DNA from 3 places in the Enterobacter sp. MGH 24 genome. Region 3 is predicted to be linked to each of the others. Evidence: riboswitches for the same ligand, from Rfam matches in the RefSeq annotation. Region 3 holds a riboswitch; each other region holds the start of a gene.

Region 1 (6,297 bases), 2.4 Mb from region 3:
TCAGCGACCACCTGGCCGATAGCCAGTTTGATATCGCCAGCGTTGCCCAGCACGTCTGCCTGTCGCCGTCGCGGCTGTCGCATCTGTTCCGTCAGCAGCTGGGCGTCAGCGTATTGAGCTGGCGCGAGGATCAGCGCATCAGCCAGGCGAAACTGCTGCTCAGCACCACCCGGATGCCGATCGCCACCGTGGGGCGCAACGTGGGATTTGAGGATCAGCTCTATTTCTCCCGGGTATTTAAAAAATGTACCGGCGCCAGCCCGAGTGAATTCCGCGCGGGATGTGAATAAACGGTAAACATTCAGGTGAACTTCAGGCGCATCTTGTAAACTATTCAGACAATTGATGCCTTGACGCGGTGGGGGGCGCTAAGCAGAATCGCTGATTCGTTTTCTGACCGGAATAGTTATGCAGGCATTGCTGGAACACTTTATTACCCAGTCCGTTATGTACTCGCTCATCGCCGTGGCGCTGGTGGCGTTTCTGGAATCGCTGGCGCTGGTTGGGCTGATCCTGCCCGGCACCGTGATGATGGCGGGGCTTGGGGCGCTGATTGGCAGCGGTGAGGTCAATTTCTGGCAGGCGTGGCTGGCCGGGATTATCGGCTGTTTGCTGGGCGACTGGATCTCCTTCTGGCTGGGCTGGCGCTTTAAGAAGCCGCTGCACCGCTGGTCGTTCATGAAAAAGAACAAAGCCCTGCTGGATAAAACCGAGCATGCGCTGCACCAGCACAGCATGTTTACCATTCTCGTCGGCCGCTTTGTGGGACCAACGCGTCCGCTGGTGCCGATGGTGGCGGGAATGCTGGATCTGCCCGTCGCGAAATTCGTGGTACCGAACATTATCGGCTGCGTCTTCTGGCCGCCGTTCTACTTCCTGCCGGGGATCCTCGCGGGTGCTGCCATTGATATTCCTGACGGGATGCAAAGCGGTGAGTTTAAGTGGCTGCTGCTGGGCACGGCTGTGCTGCTGTGGCTGGCTGCGTGGCTCTGCTGGCGGTTATGGCGCAGCGCGAAAGCCAGTGTCGATCGCTTGACGCGCTATCTTCCGCGCTCTCGTCTTTTGTGGCTGGCTCCGCTGACGCTGGGTGTGGCCGTGGTGGCGCTGGTCGCGCTGATTCGCCACCCGCTGATGCCGGTATACGGTGAGATTTTATTAAAAGTGGTCAGCCGTTAGGGACTTTTTCCCTCTCCCCGTGGGAGAGGGCCAGGGTGAGGGCATCAGACCGCACGAATGCCCAACAGTGAAGACGCCCCCGCTTTACCACTCAGCAATTCTTCTGTCTTCCCATCCCACAAAATACGTCCTTCGGCAATCACCACCGATCGCGGCGCGATGCGGGCGGCATCCTCAATACTGTGCGACACCATCAGCATCGTCAACTGCTGGCGCTGACAGACGTCCTGCACCAGCGCCAGCATCTCCTGGCGCAGCGCGGGATCGAGCGCCGAGAACGGCTCATCCAGCAGCAGTATCGGCTGCTCGCGTACCAGACAACGTGCCAGCGCCACGCGCTGACGCTGGCCGCCGGAAAGCTCGCCCGGCAGCCTGTCAATGAATTCGGTGATCCCCATCTGGGCGGCAATGATCTCCAGCTTCTGGCGCTGGGCATCGTTCAGCCTGAGTCCCGGATGCATTCCCAGCGCGATGTTTTGCCGCACCGTCAGATGGGTAAACAGGTTGTTTTCCTGAAACAGCATTGAGACAGGACGTTTTGCGGGCGGCGTGTGGGTATGATCGTGATTGTTAATGACGATCGCGCCGCTTGCCGGCTGCAGAAAACCGGCAATCAAATTAAGCAGCGTGCTTTTTCCCGCGCCGCTTGGGCCAAGTACGGCGATCATCTCCCCCTTACGCACGGAGAGCGTGAAGCGCATCGGCAGATGCTGGTAAAGCCAGGTTACATCATTCAGTTTTAACATCACGCCCCGGAAGTTTTTCGATAACGGTAAATAAGGCAAAGCACAGCAGCAGCAGTAACAGCGCGGTGACCGCACCGTCCTGACTGCGATAAGAGCCGATCTGCTGATAGAGCCAGTATGGCAGCGTGCGGAAATCGTCATTGCCAAAGAGCGCCACTACGCCAAAATCGCCAATCGACAGCACGCAGGCAAACGCCAGCGCCTGCGCCAGCGGACGTTTTAGCGCGCGGAGTTCGACCGCCTTCAGCCGCTGCCAGCCCTGCATGCCCAGCGACTGGCACAGCAAACCGTAGCGGCTGTTGACGTCGCGCATCGGGTTTTCCAGCACCTTGAGCGCGTAGGGGATGGCCATCAGGGCGTTAGTGAAAATCACGATGCCATCGGCCCTTTCCGGCAGGCCAATGGTGCTGTTGAACAGTAAAAAGAAGCCCGTCGCCAGCACGATGCCCGGCATCGCCAGGATCAGCATGCCCGTCAGCTCCAGCGCCTGTCCGGCTTTACGGGCATGTCGCGCGTACAGCTCGCGGCTGCTCCAGAGCAACATCATGGTCAGCGTCACGCACAGTAGCCCGGCTGCCAGCGCAATGCGCAACGAGGTCCATGTGGCTTGCCACAGGACCGGCTGTTGCAGTACCGACACCACATTCCTGTTGAGGCCATCGGCGATCACGGCCAGCAGCGGCGGCAGCAGAAGCAGGAGCGCCAGCGCGATCAGCATCACGTCCGAGATGCGGCTGTGCAGGCTGTCCTGCGGATCGCGCCAGCCAGAAAGATTATTGCTTCCTGCGGGGATCGCTTTGCTCAGCCGCTGGCTGAGTAACACCAGCGCAAGGCAGCACGCCATCTGCACCATCGCCAGCAGCGCGGCGCGACCGGGATCGTAGTCGTAACTTAGCGCCTGGTAAATCGCCAGCTCAATGGTGGTAGCCTGCGGCCCGCCGCCGAGCGACAGCACGGTGGCAAAGCTGGCAAAACAGAGCATAAAGATTAATGCCGCTACCGGCGGGAGCTGGCGGCGCAGCCACGGCCATTCGACAAAGCGGAAGAATGACCAGCCGCGCATGCCGAGCTGGGCGGCAACCTGACGCTGTTCGCCGGGAATATTTTCCAGCGCCTGCAAAAAGAGGCGCGTTGCCATCGGCATATTGAAAAAGACGTGCGCCAGCAGAATGCCCTGCAGGCCGTAAGGCGAGAATGACCATTCCAGACCAAGCAGGCCGAATAGCGAGGCCAGCCAGCCCTGGCGACCGTAAACGCTCAGAATACCAAATACCGCCACCAGCACGGGCAGGATCAGCGTCATCGCGCACAGCCGCAGCAGGGCAAGCCTGCCGGGGAAACGCCGCCGATACAGGGCGCGCGCCAGAAAAATGGCCGGGATCGCCGACAGCAGGGCAGAAAGCGACGCCTGCCAGAAGGAGAACCGGATAACGTGCCAGAGGTAGCCGTCGTGCCAGAGCGCGAGCAGGTCACTCTCTGGCGCGTTGAACCACAGTGCAAGAAAAGCCCCCAGGCTGACCACCACCATCACTATGGCGGCGAGGAGCCCGGGAAGTAACCAGCCGGGAATCAGCGGCTGACGGCGCGTTGCCATTCACTTACCCATGCTGCACGCTGCGCGGCGACCTGCTGCGGCGTAAACTCCAGCGAGGTTTTTGGTTTGGTCAACTGCTCGAAACCTGCGGGCAGGGCAATGTTAGTGACCGGATACATCCAGTTGCCTGCGGGAATCGCATTCTGGAACGCCGGTGAAACCATAAACTTCAGGAACTTCTCGGCCAGCTCCGGCTGTTTGCTGGCGGCGGTACGCGCGGCGACTTCCACCTGCAGATAGTGTCCTTCACCAAAATTAGCGGCGGCGTAGTTATCTTTCTTCTCGGCGATAATGTGGTAGGCCGGAGAGGTGGTGTAGCTCAGCACCAGGTCGCTTTCACCTTTCAGGAACAGGCCATAGGCTTCGCTCCAGCCCTTGGTGACGGTGACGGTTTTGGCGGCCAGCTTCTGCCACGCTTCCGGCGCTTTATCCCCGTAGACCTTTTGCATCCACAGCAGCAGGCCCAGGCCAGGCGTACTGGTACGCGGGTCTTCATAAATCACGCGCCATTTCTGATCGCTTTCGACCAGCTCTTTCAGGCTCTTCGGCGGGTTTTTCAGCTTATTTTTGTCGTAAACAAAAGCAAAGTAGCCGTAATCGAACGGCACAAAGGTGTCGTTTTTCCAGCCGCCCGGCACGTTAACGGCATCTGCCGCGACGCCGCTTTTGGCAAACAGTTTGGTCTGCGAGGCGGCGTCCAGCAGGTTGTTATCCAGCCCGAGCACCACGTCGGCCTTGCTGTTTTTCCCTTCCATGCGCAGACGGTTGAGCAGCGACACGCCATCTTCCAGCGCCACGAACTTCAGCTCGCAGTTACAGTCCGCTTCAAAGGCTTTTTTAACCACCGGGCCAGGGCCCCAGTCGGCAGAGAAAGAGTCATAGGTGTAGACCGTCAGGACGGGCTTGGCAAAAGCAGGCAGCGCAAACAGCGCCAGCAGGGGAAGAACTTTTTTTAACACTTTGCACCTCAAAGTTGAGTGGCAAAGGATTTTGAGCAACAGCCTCAAATCCCTTCGCCGGCGTTATCCGGATCAGGTTCGACGGGTATTATCTCAGCGCACATCTGTGATGCAGCACCCCGTTGAGAACGGCGCTATTGTAATGATTTGGTGAATATTACGAAAGCGTTATGGCTCCGGCGGCGCAAACCAGGCGGATTTAAAATCAAACCAGCCCAGGGTGTTCATCCGCAGGCCGCGCATGCTGCGCTGGCCCTGGATCATCAGCCAGTGGTGGATCAACGGGACGATCGCCTGCTCGGCCAGCAGCTGCTGGCACCACGCTGCAAGATTCATATCTCCCGCACGCCACTGGGCGGCGTCCTGCTGCCAGTCACGGTCGATGCAGTGCTGGATGAGAGGCACTTCATACAGATGCGAGAAAAGGGAAAAATCGAGCGGCAGGGTAAAGTTGGCGCTGTTGAGCCAGATATCACTGGCGATCTCTCCCTGATGCCATTCGTCATAGTCCACTTCCCTGATCTCCAGCTTGACCCCCTCGGCTGCCAGCAGTCGGGTCATGATTCTGGCGATAAAACGATGCTCTACGTGCTCGCGGTAGTAGGTCAGGGTGATGGACTCCAGCCCTGCGGGTTTGTCGCAGTGCACCGGGCGGGCGTGGTGCCAGCGCGGAAGCAGGCCGTACGCCGGGAACCAGTATGTCTGGTACTGCTCTTCCGCATGGTAGATCAGGTTGGAAGGGGACAAAACGTGGCTGATCCACTTGCGGACGGCCTGGTTTGCCCCACGGTGGGTGCGGCGGTCAAAGAGGAGATAGTAGCAGCCCTCCTCCAGGCGGCTCTCCACGGCCTTTTCTCCGGTGGTGGGGCCTTCAAGCGTCAGCCCGCAGCTCAGGTCTTCATTGAGATCCGGTAATACCCATACGTTCACTTCGTCGATCAGCGCCCGATAGCCAAAGTAGTCATCGAACGCGCGGATTTTCAGCTGGTTGCTGTTATTGCGGGAGACGGAGTAGGGCCCGGTGCCAATTGGCAGGCTGGCAAAATTGTTCAATGTTTCCCACTCGCCGGGCAGAATCATCGACGGCACGTAGCCCAGCAGCCAGGGAAGCCACTTATCCTGCTGCGACAGCTCAATATCCAGCGTCCAGGCCGTGGGGGAGTGGACGCGGGAGATATGCGAGTAGAGCGGGAGCTTGCGTGCTCGCTCCAGAGACGCGATGACGTCGTGCATTTCCAGCTCGCGGCCGTGGTGAAAATGGATGCCGGGGCGTAAGAAAAAGCGCCAGTGAAGCGGGGAAACCTGCTGCCAGTGGTGCGCGATATCCGCCTCCAGTTCCCCATTTTCCTCATTTATCCGCGTCAGGCCGCTGAAGATTTGCCGGGCCATATGGGTTTCAGAGCGGCGTAAGGCCGTGCCGGGCAATAGATTTTTCATCGGACGGTAGTAGAGCACCCGCAGAATGTGTCGGCCCTGACGAAAGCTGCGTCCGAGATGGGAAACCAGCATCTGGCGCACGGCGGCCTTGTCACCCACCAGCTGTACCAGCTGATCGATGCGGTCCTGCTCAAGCAGGTCTTCCGCGCGCTGCTGCTGCAACGCCAGCCCGGTATAGAGAAAGGTCAGCCGCGAACGTTTGCCGCGTCCCGCCTCCGCTTCCCAGCTTAACCAGCCCTGTTGCTGCATGGTGTTGAGCAGCGTGCGCATATGGCGGCGGGAGCAGCTAAGCAGGTCAGCCAGCTCGTTGAGCGTGGTCTCCTGCGATTGCCCCTCGCAGCACTGCCAGAGGCGGATAAACTGTTGTTGCAGACGACCGGAAGGC
Region 2 (6,297 bases), 2.9 Mb from region 3:
AAAAATTATACCAATATTGCTCTCGGCAGCCTCTCGTAAGTCCGCGCGCAGCCCTTTTATCAGCTCAATATCGCGTTCTTCACACTCTGCCAGCAGGCGGAAAATTTCCCACTGAATGTCCCATTCTTGCTCAACCGCCGGGTTCGCACGCAGCTCTTCGTCGGTCATCTCCCGTCCTTCCTGGGTCATTTCCAGCATCGCGACGGTCGTAATAGATGCCTTACTGACTTCAATAGCGTGCTCCAGCGTTTCACCGCTCAGACGGGAGTGAAGCAGCTCGCTTAACGCCACGCAGGCATCAATTGCCGGGTAGACACCGTACAGATCAAAATCATCCGCAACCGGAATCGCCTCTTCCAGCTTTTCCAGCTGGGAGTCGAAGTTCACCTTCGCGTCTTTCACCGTCAGCGTTTCCCAGATCAGATCCAGAATGCGGCGGTAGATATGGCCATCACCAAAGCCCGTTTCCTTACAGAACGCGGCATAGTTGGGATACATGCGCTCGCACAGGCAAGCCATAAACGTCACGTGCTGCCAGCTTTCAACTTTCTCAAGGCGCAGGTGAATCGGATTTTGTAGCATGATGATCTCTCGAATCGAAAATTAGGCGCAGTTTACCTGAATCATCGCTGAATTTCCTGCCAACGAACAAAAGCCGGACGCGAAGATGCCACGGCGTCTGCCCAGCGCGTCGGCTCCGGCAAGCGGTAGCCCTTCATGCAGCGCTGCACCCACGCCAGGGCGCTGTCCATGCTCACCCGGTGCCCGGTGGCGATAAAGAGCGGGTTACAGCGCGCCTTGCTGCGCCAGACCCACGCCAGCTGCTCGCCTTTATGGATAAGCGGCGCCAGCGCGCCCGGCTCGGCAGAAAGAGGTTCAAACGCACCGCACAGGCGTTTCTTGGCGACGCCAATGGTCGGCACATCCACCAGCAGCCCAAAGTGGCTGGCAACGCCTAAACGGCGCGGGTGTGAAATACCGTGCCCATCGACAAACAGCAGGTCAGGTTTTTGCGAGAGTTGCTCCCACGCTGCCAGCAGCGCGGGATATTCGCGGAAGGAGAGAAAGCTCGGAATGTACGGCATGGTGGTCGCGATACGCGCGACCTTGTACTCCACCAGCTCAAGCGACGGGTATTTCAGTACCACCATCGCCGCTCGCGTCACCTCTCCACCCTGCTCGAACCCGACGTCTGCTCCGCCAATGTACTGCGGAGGATCCTTATCCAGACGATCCTCGCGGATCACCGATGAGGCCAGTTCGATTTGCTGAGCGCGTAGCGACGCGAGATCCATAACCACTCCTTACTTATGATACTGGGCAGAAAGCCGGTGCACCGCCTCCACAAATACGCCAGCGTGTTCTGGCGGCACATCCTGATGGATACCGTGGCCGAGGTTAAAGACGTGGCCTTCCCCCTGGCCGAAACCAGACAGTATAGTCGACACTTCTTCTTCAATGCGGGATGGCGGCGCATAGAGCATGGACGGGTCCATATTGCCCTGCAGCGCCACTTTGTCGCCCACGCGGCGGCGGGCATCGGCAATATCGGTGGTCCAGTCGAGGCCCAGCGCGTCGCAGCCGGTTGCCGCCATCGCTTCCAGCCATTGACCGCCACCTTTGGTGAACAGCGTCACGGGCACGCGACGGCCTTCGTTTTCACGCAGCAGGCCGTCAACGATTTTGTGCATGTAGTACAGGGAGAACTGCTGATAGTCGCGCCCGGTCAGCACGCCGCCCCAGGTATCGAAAATCATCACCGACTGCGCACCGGCTTTAATCTGCGCGTTGAGATAAAGCGTGACGCTCTTCGCCAGCTTGTCGAGCAGCGCATGCAGCGCCAGCGGCTCGGCGTACATCATCTTTTTAATCATGGTGAAGGCTTTGCTGCTGCCCCCTTCCACCATATAGGTCGCCAGCGTCCACGGGCTGCCGGAGAAGCCAATCAGCGGCACTTCACCTTTCAGCTCGCGGCGAATGGTGCGCACGGCGTTCATCACGTAGCCCAGCTCGCCTTCCGGATCGGGGATCGGCAGCTTATCCACGTCGGCTTTGCTTTTGATTGGGGAGGTGAAACGCGGACCTTCACCGGTTTCGAAGTACAGGCCAAGGCCCATTGCATCCGGAATGGTCAGAATATCCGAGAAGAGGATCGCAGCATCCAGCGGGAAGCGGCGCAGCGGCTGGAGCGTCACTTCGCAGGCCAGCTCGGCGTTTTTGCACAGCGACATAAAATCGCCCGCCTGCGCGCGCGTGGCTTTGTACTCTGGCAGATAGCGTCCCGCCTGGCGCATCATCCACACCGGGGTGACATCAACGGGCTGGCGCAGCAGCGCACGCAGATAACGATCGTTCTTCAGTTCGGTCATTTTTGCAGTTCCTTAAGCGTCATGGCCCCAGTGTAACACTACTCATACTCGGCCCGACACATCGCCACGGTATCTTCTATCAGCCGACGCGCCACGGTGCCCGGCGGAGGTAACAGCGGTAAATCGTCGTAGCGATACCAGTTCGCGTCCAACAGCTCTTTCTGGTCGATAACAATCTCGCCGCTGTCGTATTCGGCCATAAATGCCGTCATCAGCGACTGCGGGAACGGCCACGGCTGGGAGGTGACGTAGCGCAGGTTCTTCACTTTGATTCCGCTCTCCTCCATCACCTCGCGCGCCACCGCCTGCTCCAGCGTTTCGCCCACTTCGACGAAGCCGGCCAGCACGGTGTGAACGCCGTTGCGATGGCGGGTATGCTGCGCCAGCAGGATGGAATCCTCCCGGCGGATAGCGACAATGATGCACGGTGCGATCTGCGGGTAATAGCGTTCGCGACAGTGGTTACAGAGCAACGCCCACTCGGTTTTGCTCGGATGCATGGTGTATCCGCAGTAGCCGCAGTATTTATGCGAGCGGTAAAACTCTGCCAGCTGCACGCCGCGCCCCGCCAGCTGGAACAGCCCGACATCCAGATCCAGCACCTGGCGAACGGATCCCATATCCTGGCGGCGAGCCTGTTGGATCAACCACACAGGATCGCCCTGCCACTCGCCAATCTTCAGCGCGCGCTGGCCTACAAGATCGAACATTTCCGCTGCACCGTAGGGCAACTCTCCGGCAGGCAGCCATAACTTTTGTTCGTGACTGACGATCCACCAACCAAGATCTGATTTTTCAATAATACGATCCATATCTATTGCACTACCTTCGCTTCACTGACATGTTGTTAGCATTGTGGTTACATTCTGGATAAGCAGATTCAATCCTACATTTTGCGGAGTCGACCATGTTAAACCAGCTGGAAAGCCTGACTGAGCGCGTTAGAGGAAGTAACAAACTGGTGGATCGCTGGCTACATGTGCGCAAGCATCTACTCGTGGCTTATTACAATCTGGTCGGTATTAAGCCTGGCAAAGAATCGTTTATGCGACTGAATGAAAAAGCGCTGGATGATTTTTGTCAGGGCCTGGTCGACTATCTGTCCGACGGCCATTTCAATATTTATGAACGCATTATCCGCGAAATGGAAGGGACAACACCGTATTTAGCGGCCAGCAAACTCTATCCGCTGCTGGAAGCCAACACCCAGCAGATCATGGATTACTATGATTCCGCGCTCGAGAACGCCATCGATCACGATAACTATCTTGAGTTTCAGCGTGCGCTATCCGACCTCGGTGAGGCGCTGGAAGAGCGATTCACGCTGGAAGATAAGCTGATCGCTCTCGTACTGGACAATGATTTGAACATCAGTAACGAAGAGAACGTCGCGCGCCCTGCTTGAGTTCTTCATCGTTAACGAGTAATTTACAACCATTCGCCCCTCTCACGAGGGGGATTTTTCTTGTCGGAGTGCCCAGCGCCTGAAAGCGCGGGCTGAGACCGTTAATTCGGGATCCGCGGAACCTGATCAGGCTAATACCTGCGAAGGGAACAAGAGTCAAACAGCTGTTGTATCGCCCAGGGGCGATCCTCTCTTGCTTCATCCGTCGTCTGACAAGCCATGTCCTTCACTTTTGGAATGAGCTATGTCTACTGCAAAACTGACCCGCCGCGAACAGCGCGCACAGGCCCAACACTTCATCGATACCCTGGAAGGTACCGCTTTCCCGAACTCGAAACGCATCTACATTTCCGGCTCGCAGGCCGATATCCGCGTCCCGATGCGCGAAATTCAGCTCAGCCCGACGCTTATCGGCGGCAGCAAAGAGGATCCGCAGTTTGAAGACAACGAAGCCGTGCCGGTGTATGACACCTCCGGCCCGTACGGCGACCCATCTGTTACGATCAACGTCCAGCAGGGTCTGGCTAAGCTGCGCCAGCCGTGGATTGATGCGCGCAACGACTGCGAAGAACTGAGCGTGCGCAGCTCTGCGTACACCAAAGAGCGCCTGGCCGACGACGGCCTGGACGCGCTGCGCTTTACCGGCCTGCTGACGCCAAAACGCGCTAAAGCGGGCAAATGCGTGACCCAGCTGCACTACGCGCGCCAGGGCGTCGTCACGCCGGAGATGGAGTTCATCGCCATCCGCGAAAACATGGGCCGCGAGCGCATCCGCAGCGAAGTGCTGCGCTACCAGCATCCGGGTGAAGGCTTTGGCGCACGCCTGCCGGAGAACATCACGCCGGAGTTTGTGCGTGACGAAGTGGCCGCAGGCCGCGCGATCATCCCCGCCAACATTAACCACCCGGAATCCGAGCCGATGATTATCGGCCGCAACTTCCTGGTGAAGGTCAACGCGAACATCGGTAACTCGGCCGTCACCTCCTCCATCGAAGAAGAGGTGGAAAAGCTGGTCTGGTCAACGCGCTGGGGCGCGGACACGGTAATGGACCTCTCCACCGGCCGCTATATCCATGAAACCCGCGAATGGATCCTGCGTAACAGCCCGGTACCGATTGGCACCGTCCCGATTTATCAGGCGCTGGAGAAGGTCAACGGCATTGCCGAAGACCTCACCTGGGAAGCGTTCCGCGACACGCTGCTGGAGCAGGCTGAACAGGGCGTGGACTACTTCACCATTCACGCGGGCGTGCTGCTGCGCTACGTGCCGATGACGGCGAAGCGTCTGACCGGCATCGTCTCGCGCGGCGGTTCCATCATGGCGAAGTGGTGCCTCTCCCATCATCAGGAAAACTTCCTCTACGAGCACTTCCGCGAGATCTGCGAAATCTGCGCCGCGTACGATGTTTCTCTGTCACTGGGCGACGGCCTGCGTCCGGGCTCTATTCGCGACGCCAACGACGAAGCGCAGTTTGCCGAGCTGCACACGCTGGGCGAGCTGACCAAAATCGCCTGGGAGTATGACGTGCAGGTGATGATTGAAGGCCCGGGACACGTGCCGATGCAGATGATCCGCCGCAACATGACCGAAGAGCTGGAGCACTGCCACGAAGCGCCGTTCTACACGCTGGGGCCACTGACAACCGACATCGCACCGGGCTATGACCACTTCACGTCAGGCATTGGGGCGGCGATGATCGGCTGGTTCGGCTGCGCCATGCTCTGCTACGTGACGCCGAAAGAGCACCTCGGCCTGCCTAACAAAGAGGACGTGAAGAAGGGGCTGATTACCTACAAGATTGCCGCCCACGCCGCGGATCTGGCCAAAGGTCACCCGGGCGCGCAAATCCGCGATAACGCCATGTCAAAGGCGCGCTTCGAATTCCGCTGGGAAGATCAGTTCAACCTGGCGCTGGACCCGTTCACCGCGCGCGCCTATCACGACGAGACCCTGCCGCAGGAATCGGGCAAAGTCGCGCACTTCTGCTCGATGTGCGGGCCAAAATTCTGCTCGATGAAAATCAGCCAGGAGGTGCGCGACTACGCCGCCGCGCAAACCATTGAAGTGGGTATGGCGGACATGTCTGAAACCTTCCGCGCCAGAGGCGGCGAAATCTACCTCAAAAAAGAGGAGGCGTAATGTACCAGCCCGATTTCCCGCCCGTCCCCTTTCGGTTAGGGCTCTATCCGGTGGTGGACAGCGTAGAGTGGATAGCGCGCCTGCTGGAAGCCGGCGTCCGCACTCTCCAGCTGCGCATCAAGGATAAACGCGATGACGAGGTGGAAACCGATGTGGTTACCGCCATTGCGCTGGGGCGCCAGTATAACGCCCGTCTGTTTATCAACGACTACTGGCGGCTGGCCGTTAAGCACGAGGCTTACGGCGTGCATCTGGGCCAGGAGGACCTGGAAACAACGGATCTGAGCGCTATCCGCGAAGCCGGGCTGCGTCTTGGCGTTTCAACACACGATGACATGGAGATCGACGTGGCGCTGGCGGCCCGTCCCTCTTACATCGCGCTG
Region 3 (6,297 bases):
ATCATCCGCAACGCCATGGCGAAGCAGGATCTGCACAGCGCCATCGAGGCCGAAACCGGCGACAACGGCTGGTGCCTGGCGCTGGTGGAGCCAGACGGAGAGCGCACCTTTATGTCCTTTAGCGGCGTGGAGAACCAGTGGCAGCAGCGCTGGCTCGATGTGCTTAACATCCCGTCGAACAGCCTGGTCTACTTATCCGGCTACCAGCTGGCCTCGCCGTGCGGCGAGCTGCTGACGGGCTGGCTGGAAGGGTTGCGGGACGTGACGGCGTTTATCGATTTCGGCCCTCGCATCGCGGATATCCCCGACGCGCTGATGGCGCGGATCATGGCCTGCAGGCCGATCGTGTCGCTGAATCGTCAGGAAGCGGAGATCGCAGCCGAACGCCTGGGTGTAGCGGCTGAAAACCTGGATGCAGAGTGGCAGCATCGCTTCGGTGCCGCGCTGATTGTGCGGCATGATAAAGACGGCGCCGCGTGGTATGACGGTGACGTCTCGGGCGTTGTTCCGGCGTTCCCGGCGACGGTTGTGGACACCATTGGCGCAGGCGACAGCCACGCGGGCGGCACGCTTGCCGGGCTGGCGGCGGGATGGTCGCTGGCAGACGCCGTTCTGCTGGGGAATGCCGTGGCGTCCTGGGTGGTCAGCCACCGCGGCGGGGATTGCGCCCCTACTCGCGAGGCGCTACTCCTCGCACACAAAGACGTATAGATCGCTGCGACAGTAGCTGATGCTGTACTCAATCGGCCGGTGCTGTTGGTCAAGCGCGATCTGCTTGATCACCAGCACCGGTATTTTTTCGTCCATCTTAATGTGCGCCTGAAATTCGCTGTCCGGCATGCGGGCACTAACCCGTGAGCGGGTGCGCTGCGGGAAAATATTCTGACTGCGGAAGTAATCGTAGAGCGAAATGCCGATCGCATCCGGATCGGGAATGAGCCCGACCGGCACCCAGGACTCTTCAATCGACACCGCATCGTCATCCACATAGCGAATGCGCTTTAGCAAAAAGACCTCGCTGTCCGGAGGGATCGACAGGTGGTTTGCGACCTCTTCCGGGCACTTCACTACCCGCTTGTTGAACCATAGCGTATTCGGCTTTTGACCGCGCAACACCACCTGCTGGGAAAAGCCGCGCGCCTCTTTCAGCGAATATTCAAAGATGTTGTTGATTTGCGTGCCATAACCACGGGAACGCGTCACCACGCCCTCTTCCTCCAGCGCCTGCATCGCTTTTCGCACGGTGATGCGCGACACCCCGGTTAACTGGCTCAGATCGCGCTCGCCGGGCAAAATATTCCCGTGCTCTAACATGCCGCTTCGCACCGCATTTTTTACCGTTTCGGCAAATTTCAGGTATAGCGGCGTGTTGTCAGGCGCGGCGATCCGTTCATTCAGTTGGGCGATTAACCGGGTATGCGCTTGTTCCATCTCTGTTTTTCTCAGGCGTGGTGTGTCCTGCCAGTATAAGGCCTACCACCATGCATGAAAATGGTGAACCGGCCCAATACCGTGACCGACCTCCAGACTATCCGCTTTTGCCAGCGCCGCCGAGAGCCAGGTTTTCGCTTCGCGCACCGTATCGGCCCAGCTTTCATGCCGTGGACGCAGCGCCGCCAGCGCGGCTGAGAGTGTACAGCCCGTACCGTGGGTGTTTTTGGTCTGCACGCGCGGCGCGGTAAAACGTACTTCACCATCGCGGGTAAAGAGCCAGTCCGGACTTTCAGCATCGTCAAGATGACCGCCCTTCATCAGCACCGCGCCGCAGCCCATTGCCAGCAGCGCGTTCCCCTGCGCTTTCATCTCGCGTTCAGTTTGCGCATGCGGTGTGCCTAACAGCGCGGCGGCTTCCGGCAGATTGGGCGTGATAAGCGCCACCTGCGGCAACAGCTTTGTGCGCAGCGTCTCGACGGCGGAGGCAGAGAGCAGCGGGTCACCGCTTTTTGCCAGCATGACGGTATCCAGCACCACGTTTTGCACCTGATAGCGTTTAAGCCGCTCGGCCACCGCTTCCACAATGTCCGTCTCGGCCAGCATGCCGATCTTGGTGGTATCAATACGCACGTCGCTGAACACCGAATCCAGCTGCGCGGCGACAAAATCAGGTTCGATACGATAGACCGACTGTACGCCACGCGTGTTTTGCGCCACCAGCGCGGTAATGACCGAGCAGCCGTACGCGCCAAGGGCCGAGAAGGTTTTGAGGTCAGCCTGGATCCCTGCGCCGCCGCTAGGATCGGTGCCGGCAATGGTCAGGGCGTTAATCCGCTTCATGCCTGCTCCTCCAGCGAATAGAGCGCATCCAGAAACGCGCTGGCAAAACTGCCAGGCCCACGTGACTGCGCAACGGCGACCGTTCCGGCCCGCTTCATCCATCCGCAGGCGGCAGCGACGTTATCCATCCGGTCGCCCGGCAGCGAGCAGCTCGCCGCCACAACGGCAGAAAGCGCGCATCCGGTTCCCACTACGCGCGTCATCAGCGGATCGCCGCCCGTAACCGTGCGGGTGCGTTGCCCGTCAGTGATGTAATCCACCTCGCCGGTGACGACCACAACGGCATGGGTCTGGCGAGCCAGCGCCTGTGCGGCGGGCACCGCGCTGGCTGCGGTATCGGTTGTATCAACGCCGCGCCCGCCCGCGCTCATTCCGGCAAGGGCAAGAATTTCAGAGGCATTGCCGCGAATGGCGGCCGGTTTCAGGGCAAGAATTTGATGGCAAAAGCGGGTGCGGAACGTCAGGGCGCCGACGGCAACCGGGTCCAGCGTCCAGGGCTTGCCTGCCGCCACCGTGCTTTCTATTGCCCGACGCATCGCCTGAGCACGCGGCGAGGTCAGCGTGCCAACGTTAATCAGCAGCGCATCGGCTACCGCGGCAAACTGTTCAGCCTCTTCGGCCTCAATCACCATCGCGGGTGATGCGCCAAGCGCCAGCAAAACGTTGGCCGTAAAGGTCTGCACGACATCGTTGGTCATACAGTGGGTTAGCGGAGAACGGGTTCGGAAGTGGTGTAAAACGTGTAAATCGAGCAGGTCAGGCTGCATGGGTTCGCTCCTGCCTTGCGTGAAGAAGCGATGACCGGGAAGGCATCTGACTTCCCTACGCTGGCATTATCCAGATCAGGTAATACGGGTATTTCTCAGCCTTCAATGAAGAAGGGCACCCCGAGTCAAAATACTTATAAAACAGTGAGTTACTCAAACTCATTGTCAATATTTAGTGTAACCGCGCCCGCAGGCCATGCGCAAGGGGTTTCGATGATACAGATTTACCTACTTATTTTTACCTTTTATCTAACAATCCACTTACTCATTTTTATTGCAATCTGGCCTGAACGCTATCTCGCTTAAATCTGCAACCTAAATATTTTTTCCAAATTAACTTAGACGATGAATAGCCGAAAAAAACCTTCATTCAAAACCTGAAAAAGATTCGTAAATAAAGAACTAAGAAATATCTATCAATTTATATTAACTATTTTGTGTATTTTCCATAATTTCAGGTCAAAACACTTAAATAAAATTTATGGATTGGCGTTTTTAACCCTTTTTGCAACCTCGCCTTTTTGTTTTTATATATCATTGTAATTTATGAATATTTTTCCATAATCACTGTGGCGAGTCGTTTTAGCTATTCATGCTGTTTATGATTTAGATCAATAATCAAAATTTCACATTGATAGATAGTTGCTGCACGTTACGAAATAAGTCCCCTAACCAAAACCTCAGGGTTAACGTTAAATGAATCCAGATATAACAAGAATTTATATCATCCCGCCAGGATAGCGATCTGACCTTTATCTTTTTTATTTATTGATTTAATGATGAGAACTTTCAAATGAAATTTATTAAAACGGCTGTAGCGTCAATCACTCTTTGCGCTATCTCTGGTTCTGTATTTGCTACCACTTACTTTTCGATACAAGAAAAGTCAGACGCTATTCAGCATATCAGGGATGAGGCGAATGCCGCGAATAGCCTGTATAAACTTAACATTCAGAAATTTAACCTCGATCGCGCTCATTATACACCGCAAGATCAGGCTATTTCTGATAAGGCCCTGGACATAATAAAAAATGCGGGTGCTCGAATTACAGAGATTCAGCAGGCGTCAATTGTTCCTGTTCCAAAGCCAACGCAGACATCCACGCCTGTTGTTTCTATGACTAATCTGAATCCCGCTCAGAAAAAGCCGGTATTACCTCCGCAACAGATTCCACAGAAATTGAATGGGTCGCAACATCCAACCAATGAGCATCACATTACGAATGCTCCCATGAAACTGCCCTACATTATCCCCGTACACACGGTCACCCCGCTTGTTAATCTTACACCGTCAATTAAACCGCAGAGCGTACCCACACCGAAATATAACAATATCGCTTTAATTGGTTCTCACCTTGATAGCAACGTCACCGACGCACAACGTCTTACCGCGATTTTAGAGAATGCGCCAAAACCTGTTGACGGCGTAGATGGAAAAAAAGGAGCGAAAGGTGATAAAGGAGAAACCGGCGCGACGGGGGCACAAGGCGTAGCGGGAATGAAAGGCCGCAACGGCGTGAATGGTCATAATGGTAAAGACGGCACGTCAACCACGGTGACACGCATGCAGATTGATACAGCAACACAAACTAAAGTCGCTAATAATAGCCAGGCGATTACCGCCACCGTTCAGGAACTGCAGACAACCAGACAGACACTCCAGGCCATGAATAACAATACAAACCAGCAGTTTAGATCATTGCGTGATGAAGTAGATGATAATAAAAAACAAGCCAACGCCGGTATTTCAGGCGCGATGGCAATGGCAGGTTTACCCCAGGTGCAAACCAATCAGCGCGTCATGTTCTCTGCCGGTGGTGCAACTTATGAAGGTGAAAGCGCTATTGCAGTTGGCGCATCGGTGAACTTCAATCCACATGTCATCGGCAAAGTGAGTTTCTCTGATGATACCGCCAATAATATGGGTGCTTCAGTAGGCATCGGAGTGGGTTTTTAAATAAAACACCACTATTACATATATAACCCGCTCGTCTCTGGTGAGAATAGCGATGATAGCAAAAAACATGTCCAGATATATATTCATCTCAGCCATGCTGTACCTGATGCTAACTGGCGTCGGAATTTGGATAGGCGCGATGTATGTATCCTATTATCTGTGTAGTCTATAAGGGTTAAAATGAAAAAATTAATTATTACCGTGGCGGGTATATTTATACTTGCGGGGTGCGTATCGCCCGATCAGCGCATCGCAAACTGCACGGCGAAAGGCGTAAGCTATGACACGTGCTATTTGTCCGAACAGCAAAGACAACAAGGCATTAATAACGCTTCGCTCTCTGCCGCTTATGCGAATGCGGCAAGAGCGACAGAAAATACACATAAACATGCTCACCACAACTAAGGTTTAATGATGAAAGCACAGTTAACAGTGATTGCTCTGTTGTTCACCCTCGCGGCGACACCGGCACATGCCATTAACGCGCACTATCGCGCGCAGCTGGAGCGTTCCGGATGTACCCAAATTAGCGATGGCGATGGTTCTTGCGATATCAATAAAACCAAAGCGGAAAACGCGGCGCAACACGAACAAACGAAAACCGTTCACGATCCGATGCGTGAAGCCTCATTCTCATCTGATACGGTTAATGCCACGATTTCAAACGGCTTTTTTAGCGCCACCCTCAACGGTAAGAAAGCGACCGTAAAACGTCTGAATGCGGGTTTTTACGAGATTCACGGCGAAGGCTTTGTTATATCGTTTAGCCTTGATGAGAACGGTATTACCGATGCGTCCTGGAATAAAACGAAAGGCCGCGACCACGGCATTTTGCAGGTCAGGCAGAAATAACGTGTTCAAGGAGGCCATCCGCCTCCTTTTTCATCAGCGAAAAGCACGATTTGTCACACTCTTTTCTCTATTTTTACAGTTCTGACAAAACCATCATAAGCGGCTGTTTTTATTGTGCATAAAGTGCAACTTTCTTTCTGAAAACGGGGATAACCCTCCCCCTGTGCCCCGTGTCACAAAACAGTAAACAAATTAACCATTGAGCCCCGTGGCAAAAGGCTCTATATTGGCGGCGTTTTTTTCAGGCCCCCATCTGTTTTTTAACTTTTTATTCAATCGTGGCTCATAACGAAGCGGCGGTTGTAGGAGTGATATGATGACGGATAAAGTCCGTATTGACACCGTAGATGCCCACAAAAGCAACGAAACCTATCTGGCCCGTCAGGCCGAGTTTGAATCTAACGTCAGGAGTTATCCGCGCAAACTGCCTTTAGCCATCACTAAAGC

Evidence for each region. Region 3 has a riboswitch for thiamine pyrophosphate ahead of thiM (hydroxyethylthiazole kinase). Riboswitches for the same ligand answer to the same signal wherever they lie in the genome.
Region 1: it holds a riboswitch for thiamine pyrophosphate, as region 3 does, so the genes downstream of both, thiB (thiamine ABC transporter substrate binding subunit) here and thiM (hydroxyethylthiazole kinase) in region 3, are expected to answer to the same signal.
Region 2: it holds a riboswitch for thiamine pyrophosphate, as region 3 does, so the genes downstream of both, thiC (phosphomethylpyrimidine synthase ThiC) here and thiM (hydroxyethylthiazole kinase) in region 3, are expected to answer to the same signal.

The regions. Positions count from the first base shown of each region.
Region 1 covers NZ_KI535657.1:2,153,583-2,159,879, forward strand. The annotation lists gene araC (arabinose operon transcriptional regulator AraC) at 1-290, shown strand, start outside; gene L370_RS11650 (DedA family protein) at 409-1,176, shown strand; gene thiQ (thiamine ABC transporter ATP-binding protein ThiQ) at 1,221-1,922, opposite strand; gene thiP (thiamine/thiamine pyrophosphate ABC transporter permease ThiP) at 1,906-3,516, opposite strand; gene thiB (thiamine ABC transporter substrate binding subunit) at 3,492-4,475, opposite strand; TPP riboswitch at 4,507-4,607, opposite strand; gene sgrR (HTH-type transcriptional regulator SgrR) at 4,644-6,297, opposite strand, start outside.
Region 2 covers NZ_KI535657.1:1,654,002-1,660,298, reverse strand. The annotation lists gene L370_RS13975 (YjaG family protein) at 1-582, opposite strand, end outside; gene nfi (deoxyribonuclease V) at 624-1,295, opposite strand; gene hemE (uroporphyrinogen decarboxylase) at 1,305-2,369, opposite strand; gene nudC (NAD(+) diphosphatase) at 2,408-3,181, opposite strand; gene L370_RS13995 (Rsd/AlgQ family anti-sigma factor) at 3,277-3,774, shown strand; TPP riboswitch at 3,829-3,940, shown strand; gene thiC (phosphomethylpyrimidine synthase ThiC) at 4,019-5,914, shown strand; gene thiE (thiamine phosphate synthase) at 5,914-6,297, shown strand, end outside.
Region 3 covers NZ_KI535657.1:4,508,252-4,514,548, forward strand. The annotation lists gene L370_RS00995 (PfkB family carbohydrate kinase) at 1-711, shown strand, start outside; gene L370_RS00990 (GntR family transcriptional regulator) at 685-1,431, opposite strand; gene thiD (bifunctional hydroxymethylpyrimidine kinase/phosphomethylpyrimidine kinase) at 1,474-2,274, opposite strand; gene thiM (hydroxyethylthiazole kinase) at 2,271-3,041, opposite strand; TPP riboswitch at 3,077-3,174, opposite strand; gene L370_RS23755 (YadA C-terminal domain-containing protein) at 3,835-4,998, shown strand; gene L370_RS23535 (hypothetical protein) at 5,179-5,403, shown strand; gene L370_RS00970 (hypothetical protein) at 5,413-5,850, shown strand; gene L370_RS00965 (diaminobutyrate--2-oxoglutarate transaminase) at 6,164-6,297, shown strand, end outside.